DNA from 3 places in the Bradyrhizobium sp. USDA 4454 genome. Region 3 is predicted to be linked to each of the others. Evidence: predicted binding sites of a transcription regulator. Region 3 holds the regulator's gene; each other region holds the start of a gene.
What was found. Region 3 encodes PhoB, which activates phosphate uptake and scavenging genes when phosphate is short. Its sites were predicted from a motif close to TGTCATNNANCTGTCAT; they were not measured.
Positions count from the first base shown of each region.

Region 1: ACVIW0_RS14840 (Orn/Lys/Arg family decarboxylase) is a predicted target of PhoB. The motif match lies at 2,639-2,655, and genes of this name have one in related genera.
Region 2: ACVIW0_RS12415 (UDP-2,3-diacylglucosamine diphosphatase) is a predicted target of PhoB. The motif match lies at 1,527-1,543, and genes of this name have one in related genera.

Region 1 is NZ_JBTRCN010000001.1:3,220,806-3,225,094, reverse strand. Features, by position in the region: gene ACVIW0_RS14855 (tetratricopeptide repeat protein) at 1-3, shown strand, start outside; gene ACVIW0_RS14850 (DJ-1/PfpI family protein) at 210-1,364, shown strand; gene ACVIW0_RS14845 (acyl-CoA dehydrogenase family protein) at 1,380-2,522, opposite strand; gene ACVIW0_RS14840 (Orn/Lys/Arg family decarboxylase) at 2,699-4,289, shown strand, end outside.
Region 2 is NZ_JBTRCN010000001.1:2,729,326-2,733,614, forward strand. Features, by position in the region: gene ACVIW0_RS12405 (Lrp/AsnC ligand binding domain-containing protein) at 12-257, opposite strand; gene thiD (bifunctional hydroxymethylpyrimidine kinase/phosphomethylpyrimidine kinase) at 461-1,258, shown strand; gene ACVIW0_RS12415 (UDP-2,3-diacylglucosamine diphosphatase) at 1,567-2,379, shown strand; gene ACVIW0_RS12420 (glycosyltransferase family 4 protein) at 2,376-3,467, shown strand; gene ACVIW0_RS12425 (threonine/serine dehydratase) at 3,625-4,289, shown strand, end outside.
Region 3 is NZ_JBTRCN010000001.1:7,635,547-7,639,835, reverse strand. Features, by position in the region: gene pstA (phosphate ABC transporter permease PstA) at 1-336, shown strand, start outside; gene pstB (phosphate ABC transporter ATP-binding protein PstB) at 333-1,151, shown strand; gene phoU (phosphate signaling complex protein PhoU) at 1,172-1,891, shown strand; gene phoB (phosphate regulon transcriptional regulator PhoB) at 1,953-2,663, shown strand; gene ACVIW0_RS35575 (GcrA family cell cycle regulator) at 2,923-3,435, opposite strand; gene ACVIW0_RS35570 (hypothetical protein) at 3,695-3,934, opposite strand; gene ACVIW0_RS35565 (acetylornithine transaminase) at 3,933-4,289, shown strand, end outside.

The DNA.
Region 1 (4,289 bases), 4.4 Mb from region 3:
TGAGCGCGTCGTGCAGCCCGCATGAGCGGAGCGACATGCGGGGAGGAACGACCCCGGATATCGCTGGCGCTCATCCGGGCTTCGCGTCCCCGCGGCGCCTCCACCGCCTTTCGCATGTCCGTTTTTGCGGGAATTTCGCCGTGTTGATCGATGCGATCGACGGGTAGCTTGTTCGCCGGGCGACGCAAGCAGATTTGAGATCGATCATCATGACCTGGCGGCTTCTCGCGTGGAGCGGCATCGCCATCGCCGCGCTGATTCCAATCATTGGCGGCATCTGGCTTCTCACCCTACCCGCTGCATCGGCGTTCCGGGTGCAGCCTCCGATCGCGCAGCAGGAGCACGACGCAACGCTCGCGACGCTGAAGCCGCCAAAGCGGGCGCGCCCGTTGATCGCCATCATCGGCATCAACGACATGACCGAGACCACCGACTATCTGATGCCATACGGCATCCTCAAGCGGGCTGACGTCGCCGATGTCGTCACGTTGGCGACGGGGCCCGGTCCGGTGACGCTGTTTCCGGTGCTGAAGGTCGAGCCTGACGCGACCACAGCTGCATTCGATGCAGCGCATCCCGACGGCGCCGATTACGTCATCGTGCCGGCAATGAGCCGCGATGACGATCCGGCCGTGATGCAATGGGTCCGGCGGCAGGCGGAAAATGGTGCCGTCATTGTCGGCATCTGCGCCGGCGGCAAGGTCGTCGCCTCGACCGGCCTGCTTGATGGCAGGCGCGCGACCACGCATTGGTTTTACCTGAAGGACTGGCGCGACAATCATCCCGCCATCCGATATGTCGCCGACCGCCGCATCGTGGTCGACCGCGGCGTCGCAACGACGACCGGCATTTCGGCGTCGATGCCGATGTCGCTCACCCTGATCGAGGCGATCGCCGGCCGCGCCCGGGCCGAGGCTGTCGCCGGCGAGATCGGGCTGCCCGGCTGGGACGCGCGACATGACAGCAACGCCTTCAAGTTCACCCGCCCCTTTGCGCTGATCGCGATCCAGAACACGCTGGCGTTCTGGAACCGGGAGCAGCTCGGCCTGGCGCTTGTCCCTGGCATCGACGAGGTCTCGCTAGCGCTGGTTGCGGACGCCTGGTCGCGAACCTATCGCTCTCGTGCCGTGACGTTTGCCACAACGGGTGACGCGGTGACGAGCCGCAATGGATTACGTATCTATCCGCGGCAGGCCGCGGCAAGCTGGCCGGCTGATCGCTTGCTCCCGCCAGTCGGCACGACACCACCGGCCCAGGCGCTCGACCAGGCGCTCGCGGAGATCGAGACACGCTATGGCCGGGGAACGGCGGATTTCGTCGCCATGCAGCTGGAATATCCGGCGCAGGCGTCTCGCAACGAATAGCCCGCCTTCCTCACGCTAGAACCGCGTCGTACCGAGCGGCAGGCCGAGCTTCACGCGGCCGGCCAGCGTGTAGCTGTTCGGCGTCATCGCCACATGCTTGATCGCGGCCTGCATGTCGCGGATCGAGCGTTCGAGCGTGCCGGTCTCGAAGATCGCGGCAGTGCCGGCGGCGGCGGCGATCATCTCGACGACGCGCGCGGCACTTTCGCCGGCATTGGCGCAGGCGATCCGGTGCAGCAGCCGCGCTTCGATCAGGCGTTCGCCCCCGGCCTCGCTCGCCGCCATCAGTTCGGTCATATCTTCGACCAGCAGCGCACGCGCGGAGCGCAGCGTCGCTTCGGCGCGGCCGACCATGGCCTGGACCAGTTCGCCGTCGCGCAGCTGACCGCCGCCGCCGAGCCGCGGCTTCTTGCCCGCAAGCGTGATGAAGGCATCGAGCGCGCCGCGCGCGATGCCGAGCGGCACCACCGAGACGGTCCAGGAAAATGCCGCCAGACCCGGCAGGCGGTAGGGAATGCCGGGCTGGGTCGGCTTGAAGTCGACCAAGGGATGAGTGTGGCTTTCGGCGACGAAGCAATCCTGCATCTCGAAGTCGCAGCTGCCGGTGGCACGCAATCCGGACACGAACCAGGTGTCGTGGAGGCGGACGTCGGTCCGATCGACGTAGCAGCAGATCGGCGGACCGTCCTTGCCATCGGGGCCCTTCACGCTGGCGAGCCCCATGAATTTGGTGGCGTGCGGCGCGCCGCTGCCGAACGGCCAGCGTCCGCTAACGCGGTAGCCGCCCTCGACCTCCACCGCCGTCCCGATTGCACCGGTGGCGGCAGCGATGAAGGCGTACGGGTCGGCGAACCAGCCACGCACCACCTCCTCCGGCAGATAGCCGCCGGCCCGGCTCATGCCGCCGCCATTGCCGACCAGCCAGCCGACCGAGCCGTCAAGCGCGGAGGCGGCCTCGACGATCGTCATGAAATCGAGCGGCGAGAATTCCGGCCCGCCGAGCGCCTTGGGTAGATAAAGCCGAAACAGTCCAGCCTCGGCCAACGCCCGGAACACGGCATCGGGAAGCCTGCGCTCGCGATCGAAATGCGCCCGCTGCTCGGCGATCAGCGGGACAAGCCGCACGAGCGCGGCCAAATGGTCGGCAACACTGGACATGGCAATGTTTTGGGCAGGCTGGGGCATATGTCGCCGTCCTTTTCGAAAGCTGGCAATTTCTGGAGTTCAGCGCGGTGGCGCGGATTTGACCATCGGGCTTGGCGTCGCAGAACGACCGTCATCTGTTTGTCATGAATTGTGCAGACAGGTTCAGCCGGACCAGTTCGGGGACACGCATGGACTATTTCAAACGCTTCAATTTCCTGTTCGCAGCGCCGGTGTTCGAGGCCGACGACCTCGAAGGCATCCGCTTCAACCAGATCATCACCGAGATCGAGCGCTCCGGCTTCGAGGTGGTCCGCGCCCGCAAGCTGGAAGATGCCGAAATCGCGGTGCAGACCGATGCCGCGATCGGCTGCATGGTGGTCGACTGGGGCAAGAAGGGTCTTGAGGGCAAGACCGCAGCGCTGATCAACCTGATGCGCCGGCGCGGCCTCGACTTCCCGATCATCCTTTTGATCCGCCGCAAGCGGTTCGAGGATCTGCCGGTCGAGGTGCTGGATTTCATCGATGGCTATGTGTTCCTGTCCGAGGAGACCCCGCCCTTCATCGCCAAGAACCTGATCTCCAGGCTCAAGCAATATGCCGAGAACCTGAAGACGCCGTTCTTCGGCGCGCTGGTCGACTACGCCGAGGAAGGCAACCAGCTCTGGACCTGCCCGGGCCACAATGGCGGCGTGTTCTACAGCCGCAGCCCGATCGGCCGGGTGTTCGTCGAGCATCTCGGCGAGGCCGTGTTCCGCGACGACCTCGACAATTCGGTGCTCGATCTCGGCGACCTACTCACCCATGAGGGGCCGGCGCTGAAGGCGCAGAAGGAAGCAGCGCGGATCTTCGGCGCCGAGAAGACCTATTTCGTGCTCAACGGCACTTCGACCTCCAACAAGGTCGCGCTGGGATCGCTGGTCACCGACGGCGACCTCGTGCTGTTCGACCGCAACAACCACAAGGCCGCCCATCACGGCGCGCTTTTGATCGGCGGCGGTATCCCGGTCTATGTGCCGACCGTGCGCAATGCCTGGGGCCTGATCGGTCCGATGCGCTGGGACCTGCTCGACGAGGGCACGCTGCGCGACCACATCCGCAAGCACCCGCTGGTCAAGGACGAGAACGCCTGGAAGAAGGAGCGCCCGTTCCGCGTCGCGGTGGTCGAACAATGCACCTATGACGGCACCATCCATTCCGCCGAGATGATCCTGAAGCGGATCGGCCATCTCTGCGACTACATCCTGTTCGACGAGGCCTGGGCCGGCTTCATGAAATTCCACCCGATCTATGCCGGCCGCTTCGCGATGGGGCTCGCCAATCTCGGCCCGGAGGCGCCCGGCATCATCGCCACCCAATCAACCCACAAGCAGCTCGCGAGCTTCTCGCAGGCCTCGCAGATCCACATCCGCGACCGCCACATCAAGGGCCAGAAGCGCCGGGTCGAGCACCGCCGCTTCAACGAAAGCTTCATGCAGCACGCCTCGACCTCGCCGTTCTATCCGATCTTCGCCTCGCTCGACGTCGGCGCGCAGATGATGAAGGGCCGCTCCGGCGAAGTGCTGTGGGACGATACGATCCGGCTCGGCATCGAGCTGCGCAAGAAGATCCGCGCGGTGAAGCGCGAGTTCGAGGAGAAGGAGACGCGCGCGGAGCGGCGCTGGTTCTTCGAGCCGTTCGTGCCGGACCGCGTGAAGATCCCCGACGTCGCGCGCGAAGGCGGCGTCCACAACGTCGCTTGGGAGACGATCTCGACCGATCAGCTCGCGACCGATCCGTCCT
Region 2 (4,289 bases), 4.9 Mb from region 3:
CGGATCATGCTCTACTTCGCGCCGAACGCCTTGAAGGTGATGATGGTGAGGGTGTCCTGGATGCCCGGGATCACCTGAACCTTCTCGTTGATGAAATGGCCGATGTCGGTGTCGTTGTCGACATAGAACTTGACCAGGAGGTCGTAATTGCCCGCGGTGGAATAGATCTCGGACGCAATCTCGGCTTCCGCCAGCGCGTTGGCGACGGTGTAGGACTGGCCGAGCTTGCATTTGATCTGGACGAAGAAGGGAACCATCAAAGTCGTCTCCGGAGATTTGGCCGACTATAGGCCAAAAACCGGCCGCCAAGGCAAGGGGACAAGAACGGGCAAGGCAACGGCAACTCAAGGCCAACGCGCGGTAAACTCAGGCGAACTTGCTGCCGGCGGGCGGCCGGGCTAGGACTGGCTATGGTCTCAATCGTCACGATCTTATTCGTCTCGACCGCCGGTGGCGCAAGATGACGCCGATCGCGCTCACCATTGCCGGCTCGGATTCCTCCGGCGGGGCGGGCATCCAGGCCGACCTCAAGAGCTTCGCGGCGCTCGGGGTCTATGGCGCCTCCGCGATCACGGCGCTGACCGCGCAGAACACCACCGGGGTCAGTGGCATCCATCCGGTGCCGGCTGCGTTCGTCACCGCCCAACTCGATGCCGTGTTCTCCGACCTCGATGTCGGCGCGGTCAAGATCGGCATGGTGGCGCAAGCCGAGACCGTCGCTGCGATTGCCGATGCGCTGACGCGCTGGGCGCCGCGCCACATCGTGCTCGATCCGGTGATGGTCGCGACATCAGGCGACCGGCTGCTGGCTGCCGAGGCGGTCGATGCGCTGAAGACCATGCTGTTTCCGCTGGCCTCGCTGATCACGCCGAACCTGCCTGAAGCGGCGGCGCTGTTGCGCGAGCCGGTTGCCTCAAGTGAGGCGGACGTCGAGCGGCAGGGCAAGCGGCTGCTGGCGATGGGATGCCGCGCGGTGCTGGTCAAAGGTGGCCACGGACACGGCGCTGATAGCATCGACTACCTGATCGACGCCGAGCGCAGCATCATGCTGTCGGCGCCGCGCATCGCGACGGCAAACACGCATGGCACCGGTTGCTCGCTGTCGTCGGCTATCGCGGCAGGACTCGCGAAGGGCGAGGCGATGGAGACTGCCGTGCGCAATGCCAAGGCCTGGATCACGGACGCGATCGCCGCCGCGGATCGTTTTGCCGTCGGCCACGGCCATGGGCCGGTGCATCATTTTCACAAGTATTACTGAAGCGCTCGTAGCCGCGTAGCCCGGATGGAGCGTAGCGTAATCCGGGGCCAATTCATCCGCGGACGCAAGGCCCCGGATTGCGCTGCGCTCCATCCGGGCTACGCACGTTGTACGTTTGCTCCGCCGCGATATGCAGGCAACACAACACTCGTTCCACACAGCTGCGGCCGCCGATGTCGCCAGATTGTCGCACGCCGCTGTTATCCGCATTGGAGGGGCGTACTGCTGATTCTCGCTAACTGTTTGTGGGGCCATGGGTCGCGGGAATCGTCATCGCCTTGTCACAGGAATCTGTTAGGTGCACAGGCATGGGAAGCGACTCCTTGAGTGAAGAAAGTCCCGAGCGGCGCTTTCGCACTTTGTTTATCTCCGATGTCCATCTCGGAGCCCGCGGGTCGCAAGCCGACCGTCTGCTGGACTTCCTCCGCTCTCACGACGCCGACACGATCTACCTCGTTGGTGATATCGTCGACGGCTGGGCGCTGAAGTCGAACTGGTACTGGCCGCAGACCCACAACGATTTCGTGCAAAAGATGCTGCGTAAGGCGCGCAAGGGCGCCAAGGTGATCTACGTCCCGGGGAACCACGACGAGTTCCTGCGCAAATATTACGGCACGCATTTCGGCGGCATCGATGTGGTGGAGAACACCGTTCACACCGGCGCCGACGGCAAGCGCTACCTGGTGATCCACGGCGACATCTTCGACCTCGTGGTGCAGAACGCGCGTTGGCTCGCCCATCTCGGCGACAAGGCCTATGACTTCGCGATTCAGATGAACCGCTTCGTCAACTTCTTCCGCAAGATGCTCGGCGTGCCCTATTGGTCGCTGTCGCAATGGGCCAAGCTGAAGGTGAAGAAGGCGGTGAACTATATCGGCGCGTTCGAGGCGACGCTGGCCGGCGAGGCGCGGCGTCACGGCTGCGACGGCGTGATCTGCGGCCACATCCACTACGCGACGATTCATGACGAGCACGGCATCCACTACATGAATTGCGGCGACTGGGTGGAGAGCTGCACCGCGCTCGCCGAGCACGAGGACGGCCATTTCGAGATCATCACCTGGACCGATCCGGTGCGCCGGATCGCGCCCGTTCCGCGAGTGACGGCACGCGCTGCATGACGCATATCCTGGTCGCGACCGATGCGTGGCATCCCCAGGTCAACGGGGTTGTCCGCACGCTGACCATGATGGCGCAGGCGGCGAAATCGCTCGGCGTCGAGGTGAGCTTCCTGACGCCGGACGAGTTCCGCACCTTTGCGATGCCGAGCTATCGCGATCTGCGGCTGGCGCTGCCGTACCAGGCCAAGGTCGCGAGCCTGATCGAGGCGGCCAAGCCCGACAGCATTCATATCGCGACCGAGGGCCCGATCGGGCTGTCGGTGCGCCGCTATTGCCGCAAGCACGGCCTGCCGTTCACGACGAGCTTCCACACCCGTTTCCCCGAATATGTCTCGGCACGGACGCCGGTCCCGGAGGCTTGGGTGTGGCGCGCGCTGCGCTGGTTCCACGGGCCGAGCCGGGCGGTGATGGCGGCGACCCCGGCGCTGGCGGCCGAGCTGCGCCAGCGCGGCTTCCGCAACGTGGTGCTGTGGTCGCGCGGCGTCGATACCGGACTGTTCCATCCGCGCGATGTCGATCTCTGCCTGCCGCAGCCGGTCTATCTCAGCGTCGGCCGGGTGGCGGTTGAGAAGAACCTCGAGGCATTCCTCGATCTCGATTTGCCCGGCACCAAGGTCGTGGTCGGCGACGGCCCGGCGCGCGCGGCGCTGGAGCGGAAATATCCGGAAGCCGTGTTCCTCGGCGCGCGCCATGGGGAAGAATTGGCTGAGATCTATGCTGCGGCCGATGTGTTCGTTTTCCCGAGCCGCACCGACACGTTCGGTCTGGTGCTGCTCGAGGCACTGGCGAGCGGCCTGCCGGTTGCCGCTTTTCCGGTCACCGGTCCCCGCGACGTGATCGGCGCGGCGCCGGTCGGCGTGCTCGACGAGGATCTGCACCATGCCTGCCTCGAGGCACTCAGCATTCCGCGCCAGGCCTGCGTCGATTTTGCCGCGCTCCACACCTGGCAGGCATCCGCCCGGGTGTTCATCGATCGCTGCTTGAATGTCCGCCCCGCGCCGCCGGACGGCGAGGGGGAGGCGTTGGAATTCGGCGCCGAAGAGCACCATTTCGCGGCCTTGCCGGCCCCTCATCCGACCCCACGCTAGAGCGCGATGAAACTGGGCTAAATTGTCATCGCGCTCTAGCTCCTTGTTTGAGCATGATCTTTCCGGAAAACCGCTTCGCACTTTTCCGGATCATGCTCGAGACAAGTCACGCTAAAGCGTCTTGCCGGGCTGCCTGCCGTCGCGATACAAATTGGCGATGACGGACACCACTTTAAATCCACCCGTCGCTGCCGCGGACATCGATGCCGCCGCAAGGGTGGTCGCGCCGTTCGCGGTGCGCACGCCGCTCCTGACCTTCCCCGTTCTCAACGAACGCGTCGGCAGCCAGGTCTTCCTTAAGCCCGAGATGTTGCAGCGGACCGGATCGTTCAAGTTCCGTGGCGCCTTCAACAAGCTCGCCTCGATCCCGCAGGACAAGCGGAGCGGCGGCGTCGTCGCGTTCTCCTCAGGCAACCATGCCCAGGGCGTCGCTGCGGCGGCGAAGATCCTCAACATGCAGGCGACCATCGTGATGCCGGCGGACTCGCCGCTCACCAAACGCGAACGGACCAAGTCCTACGGCGCCGAGGTCGTGCTGTACGATCGCGACCGCGACGACCGTGCGGCGATCGCGAGCGGCATCGCCAGCAAGCGCGGCGCGACGTTGGTGCCGCCCTATGACGATCCCCTGGTGATCGCGGGGCAGGGCACCGCCGGCCGCGAGATCGCCGAGGATATGGCAGCGCTCGGGCTCGTGCCTGACATCGTCGTGGCGCCGGCTTCCGGCGGCGGCCTGATCGCCGGTGTCGCCACCGCGGTGAAGGTGAAGTATCCGCAGGCCCAGGTGATCGTCGCCGAGCCCGCGGGCTATGACGATCATGC
Region 3 (4,289 bases):
GCGGCTTCCGCGCTCGGGCTGCCGCGTTCGCTGGTGATCAAGCGGATCGCTTATCGTGCGGCCCGGTCGGGCCTGATCACCGGCGTGCTGCTGGCGACCGCGCGGGTCGCCGGCGAGACCGCGCCGCTGCTGTTCACCGCGCTGTCGAACCAGTTCTTCAGCTGGGATTTGACCAAGACGATGGCCAACCTGCCGGTGACCATCAACAACTTCGTGCAGAGCCCCTACGCCTACTGGAAGGAACTGGCGTGGAGCGGCGCACTGCTCATCACCTTCACCGTGCTCGCGTTGAATATCGGCGCGCGTATCCTTGGTGCCGAAAGGGCCGCAAAATGACCGAGCTTTCAGTTTCGACAGCCTCCGCCAGTCACGCTCCCCACGTGCCATTGCCGGAAGCGGCGCCGAAGGTCACCGCGCGCAACCTCAACTTCTATTATGGTGAGCACCACGCGCTCAAGAACATCAACCTGACGCTCGGCACCAACCGCGTCACCGCGTTCATCGGCCCATCCGGCTGCGGCAAGTCGACCCTGCTTCGCATCTTCAACCGGATGTATGATCTCTATCCGGGCCAGCGCGCCACCGGCCAGCTGATGCTGGACCAGACCAACATTCTCGATCCCAAGCTCGACCTCAATCTGCTGCGCGCGCGGGTCGGCATGGTGTTCCAGAAGCCGACGCCGTTCCCGATGACGATCTACGAGAACATCGCCTTCGGCATCCGCCTCTACGAGAAGATCTCGAAGTCCGAGATGGACGACCGGGTCGAGAAGGCGCTGCGCGGCGGCGCGCTGTGGAACGAGGTCAAGGACAAGCTGAACGCCTCCGGCCTGTCGCTGTCCGGCGGCCAGCAGCAGCGGTTGTGCATCGCGCGCACCGTGGCGGTGCGTCCCGAGGTGATCCTGTTCGACGAGCCGTGCTCGGCGCTCGATCCGATCTCGACCGCCAAGGTCGAGGAGCTGATCCAGGAGCTCTCCGAGGATTACACGATCGCGATCGTCACCCACAACATGCAGCAGGCGGCGCGGGTCTCCGACAAGACCGCCTTCATGTATCTCGGCGAGCTGATCGAGTTCGACGACACCAACAAGATCTTCACCTCGCCGAGCGATCGACGCACCCAGGACTACATCACCGGCCGGTTCGGTTGACCGGGCTGAGGAGAGAGATGATGGCTTCCGAACATACCGCCAAGGCATTCGACAGCGACCTGCAGGAATTGACCCGCCTGGTCGCCGAGATGGGCGGCCTCGTCGAGCGGATGATCACCGAGTCGGTCGACGCGCTGATCCGGCGCGACGTCGCGCTCGGCAAGCGCGTGGTCGCCGCCGACATCGAGATCGACAATCTGCAGCGCGTCATCGAAGAGCGCGCGGTGCTGACGATCGCCCGCCGCCAGCCGATGGCGATCGACCTGCGCGAGATCGTCAGCGCGATGCGGGTCGCCACCGACCTCGAGCGGATCGGCGATCTCGCCAAGAACATGGGCAAGCGCGTCGCGGCGCTGGAGAGCGATTTCCAGCCGCTGAAGCTGATCCGCGGCCTCGAGCACATGACCGATCTCGTGCTGTCGCAGGTCAAGTCGGTGCTCGACGCCTATGCCGCGCACGATCTGCCGGCGGCGATGAACGTCTGGAAGGGCGACGAGGAGGTCGATGCGATCTGCACCTCGCTGTTCCGCGAGCTGCTCACCTACATGATGGAAGATCCGCGCAACATCTCGTTCTGCATCCATCTGATGTTCTGCGCCAAGAACATCGAGCGGATCGGCGATCACGCCACCAACATCGCCGAGACCGTGTTCTACATGATCGAGGGCCAGCAGATCACCGACAAGCGCCCGAAGGGCGACATGACCAATTTTGCCACCACGGTGCCGGGTAACAGCTAGTCGACGGCGTTTCGGTTTTGCGTCTGGGCAACGGATCACCACAGAGAGAGAATTTAGACCGATGAGCGCACGCATTCTGGTAGTCGAAGACGAGGAAGCGCTGACGACGCTGTTGCGCTACAACCTCGATGCCGAAGGCTACGATGTCGAAACGGTGGGGCGCGGCGACGATGCCGATACCCGCCTCAAGGAGCGCGTTCCCGACCTCGTGGTCCTCGACTGGATGCTGCCGGGCCTGTCCGGCATCGAGCTGTGCCGCCGCCTGCGGGCGCGGCCCGAGACCAAGCAGCTTCCGATCATCATGCTGACCGCGCGGGGCGAGGAGAGCGAGCGGGTGCGCGGGCTTGCCACCGGCGCCGACGATTACATCGTCAAGCCGTTCTCGGTGCCGGAACTCCTGGCGCGGGTGAAGGGCCTGCTGCGCCGCGCCAGCCCGGAGCGGCTCGCCACCGTCCTGACCTATGGCGACATCGAGCTCGACCGCGAGAAGCGCCGCGTGGCGCGCTCGGGCCGTCCGATCGATCTCGGTCCGACCGAGTATCGGCTGCTCGAATTCTTCCTCGAGCATCCCGGCCGCGTGTTCAGCCGCGAGCAGCTGCTCGACAGCGTCTGGGGCCGCGACATCTACATCGATGAGCGCACCGTCGACGTGCATATCGGCCGCCTGCGCAAGCTGCTCAATCCGGGCCGCGAGCAGGATCCGATCCGCACCGTGCGCGGCGCCGGCTACGCGCTCGACGACCGCTTTGCGAAAGCCGAACCGCAGCCGTAGCGGTTGCGTAGCGATCACACGCCACAACACGGCGTCGTCCCGGCGCAGGCCGGGACCCATACGCCGCGGCCGGCGCAATAGGCAAGCGGCCAGACGGCTTTCTAACAACACCCATTCGTGGTTATGGGTCCCGGCCCCCGTGCGCAATTGCGCACTAGGCAGGGACGACACTGGTGATGCTTCCGGACTTTGCCCCCACAAAAAAATCCCCGCTTGTGCGGGGATTTGTTTTTCAGGTCTTCCGTAGTTTTCCCGAGTGCTACTTGATCTGCGGTTTCGCCGACGGCCGGCGGCGATCGGCGGCGGGCTGGTAGGCGACGCGCGAGTGATGCGCGCAATAGGGCAGGCCGGCGAGCGCCTTGCCGCCGCAGAAGAAGAACTCCGGGCTCGATGGATCGCCGACCGGCCAGTGGCAGGTGGCTTCGTTGAGCTCGAGCAGCGACAGCCGCTGGCTCATCGGCACCACATTGTCGAACGAGATCGGATCGGGCTCCATCTCGACCTCGAAGGCGTGCGCGAGCGCGGTGTTGCCGCGCGAGACCGGGCGCGCCACCCGCATCATGTGCTGGGCGGGGCGCGCCTTGCGCTGCCGCGGCGCCGCCGTGGAGGGTGCCTTGGCGCGGCCGGAGAGGCCGAGCCGGTGCACTTTGCCGATCACGGCGTTTCGCGTCACATTGCCAAGTTCCGCTGCGATCTGGCTGGCCGACAGGCCAGACTCCCAGAGCTTCTTCAGCTGCTCGACGCGATCGTCGGACCAGGTCAATACCGTCATCGCATTCTTCCTTTCGCATGGCGCCGGCCAGTTATCGGAGCGGCGCTGCGAGCCAAATCTGGACAAATATCCCTGCGGCCAGAATCCCTTAGCCCTCGCCGGGCGCGGTGTTGCGCCCGAACGTTTACGCGAGACACAAAGGCTACTTAGAGGGTCCAGTACTGCCGCACGAGATGTCGTACCCGACAGGCCAAACGCTACAATATGGCGTGACTCTGGCGCAAGAGTCCGCGGCCGTGCGTCCACATGTTCCGGAAAGTTAAGCATTGCTGTGAGGCTTTTCCACCGCACCGGAATGCTCCGGATTGCGCTCGCTTGGCAGCGCAGGAAGCCCGGCAAAGGGCCGGCTCCTGGCGATTGACACGGACCCGCCGCAGCATAGAATGCCCGCCACGTGCCGCCCGCAAAGGCGGCCGTTTTGTTTTCCGAAGCTGGCCGTTGCTGCGCTGGCGTCAAGGCGCGCGGCAATTGTCGGCTTCAAACCGGCAGTGAACGCCATGACCAACGCCTCGTCGCATCTGCTCCCCGTCTTCGCCCGGGTCGATCTCGGCTTCGAGCGCGGTGAGGGCGCCTGGCTGATCGCAACCAACGGCGACCGCTATCTCGATTTCACCTCGGGCGTCGCGGTGAACGCGCTCGGGCATGCGCATCCGCATCTGGTGAAGGCGCTGCAGGAACAGGCGACCATGCTCTGGCACATGTCGAACCTGTTCAAGAGCCCGGACGGCGAGGCGCTCGCCGCGCGGCTGTGCGAGCAGAGCTTTGCCGACTTCGTGTTCTTCTGCAATTCCGGCGCGGAGGCGATGGAGGGCGTGATCAAGCTGGTCCGCCACTATCACTTCTCCAAGGGGCAT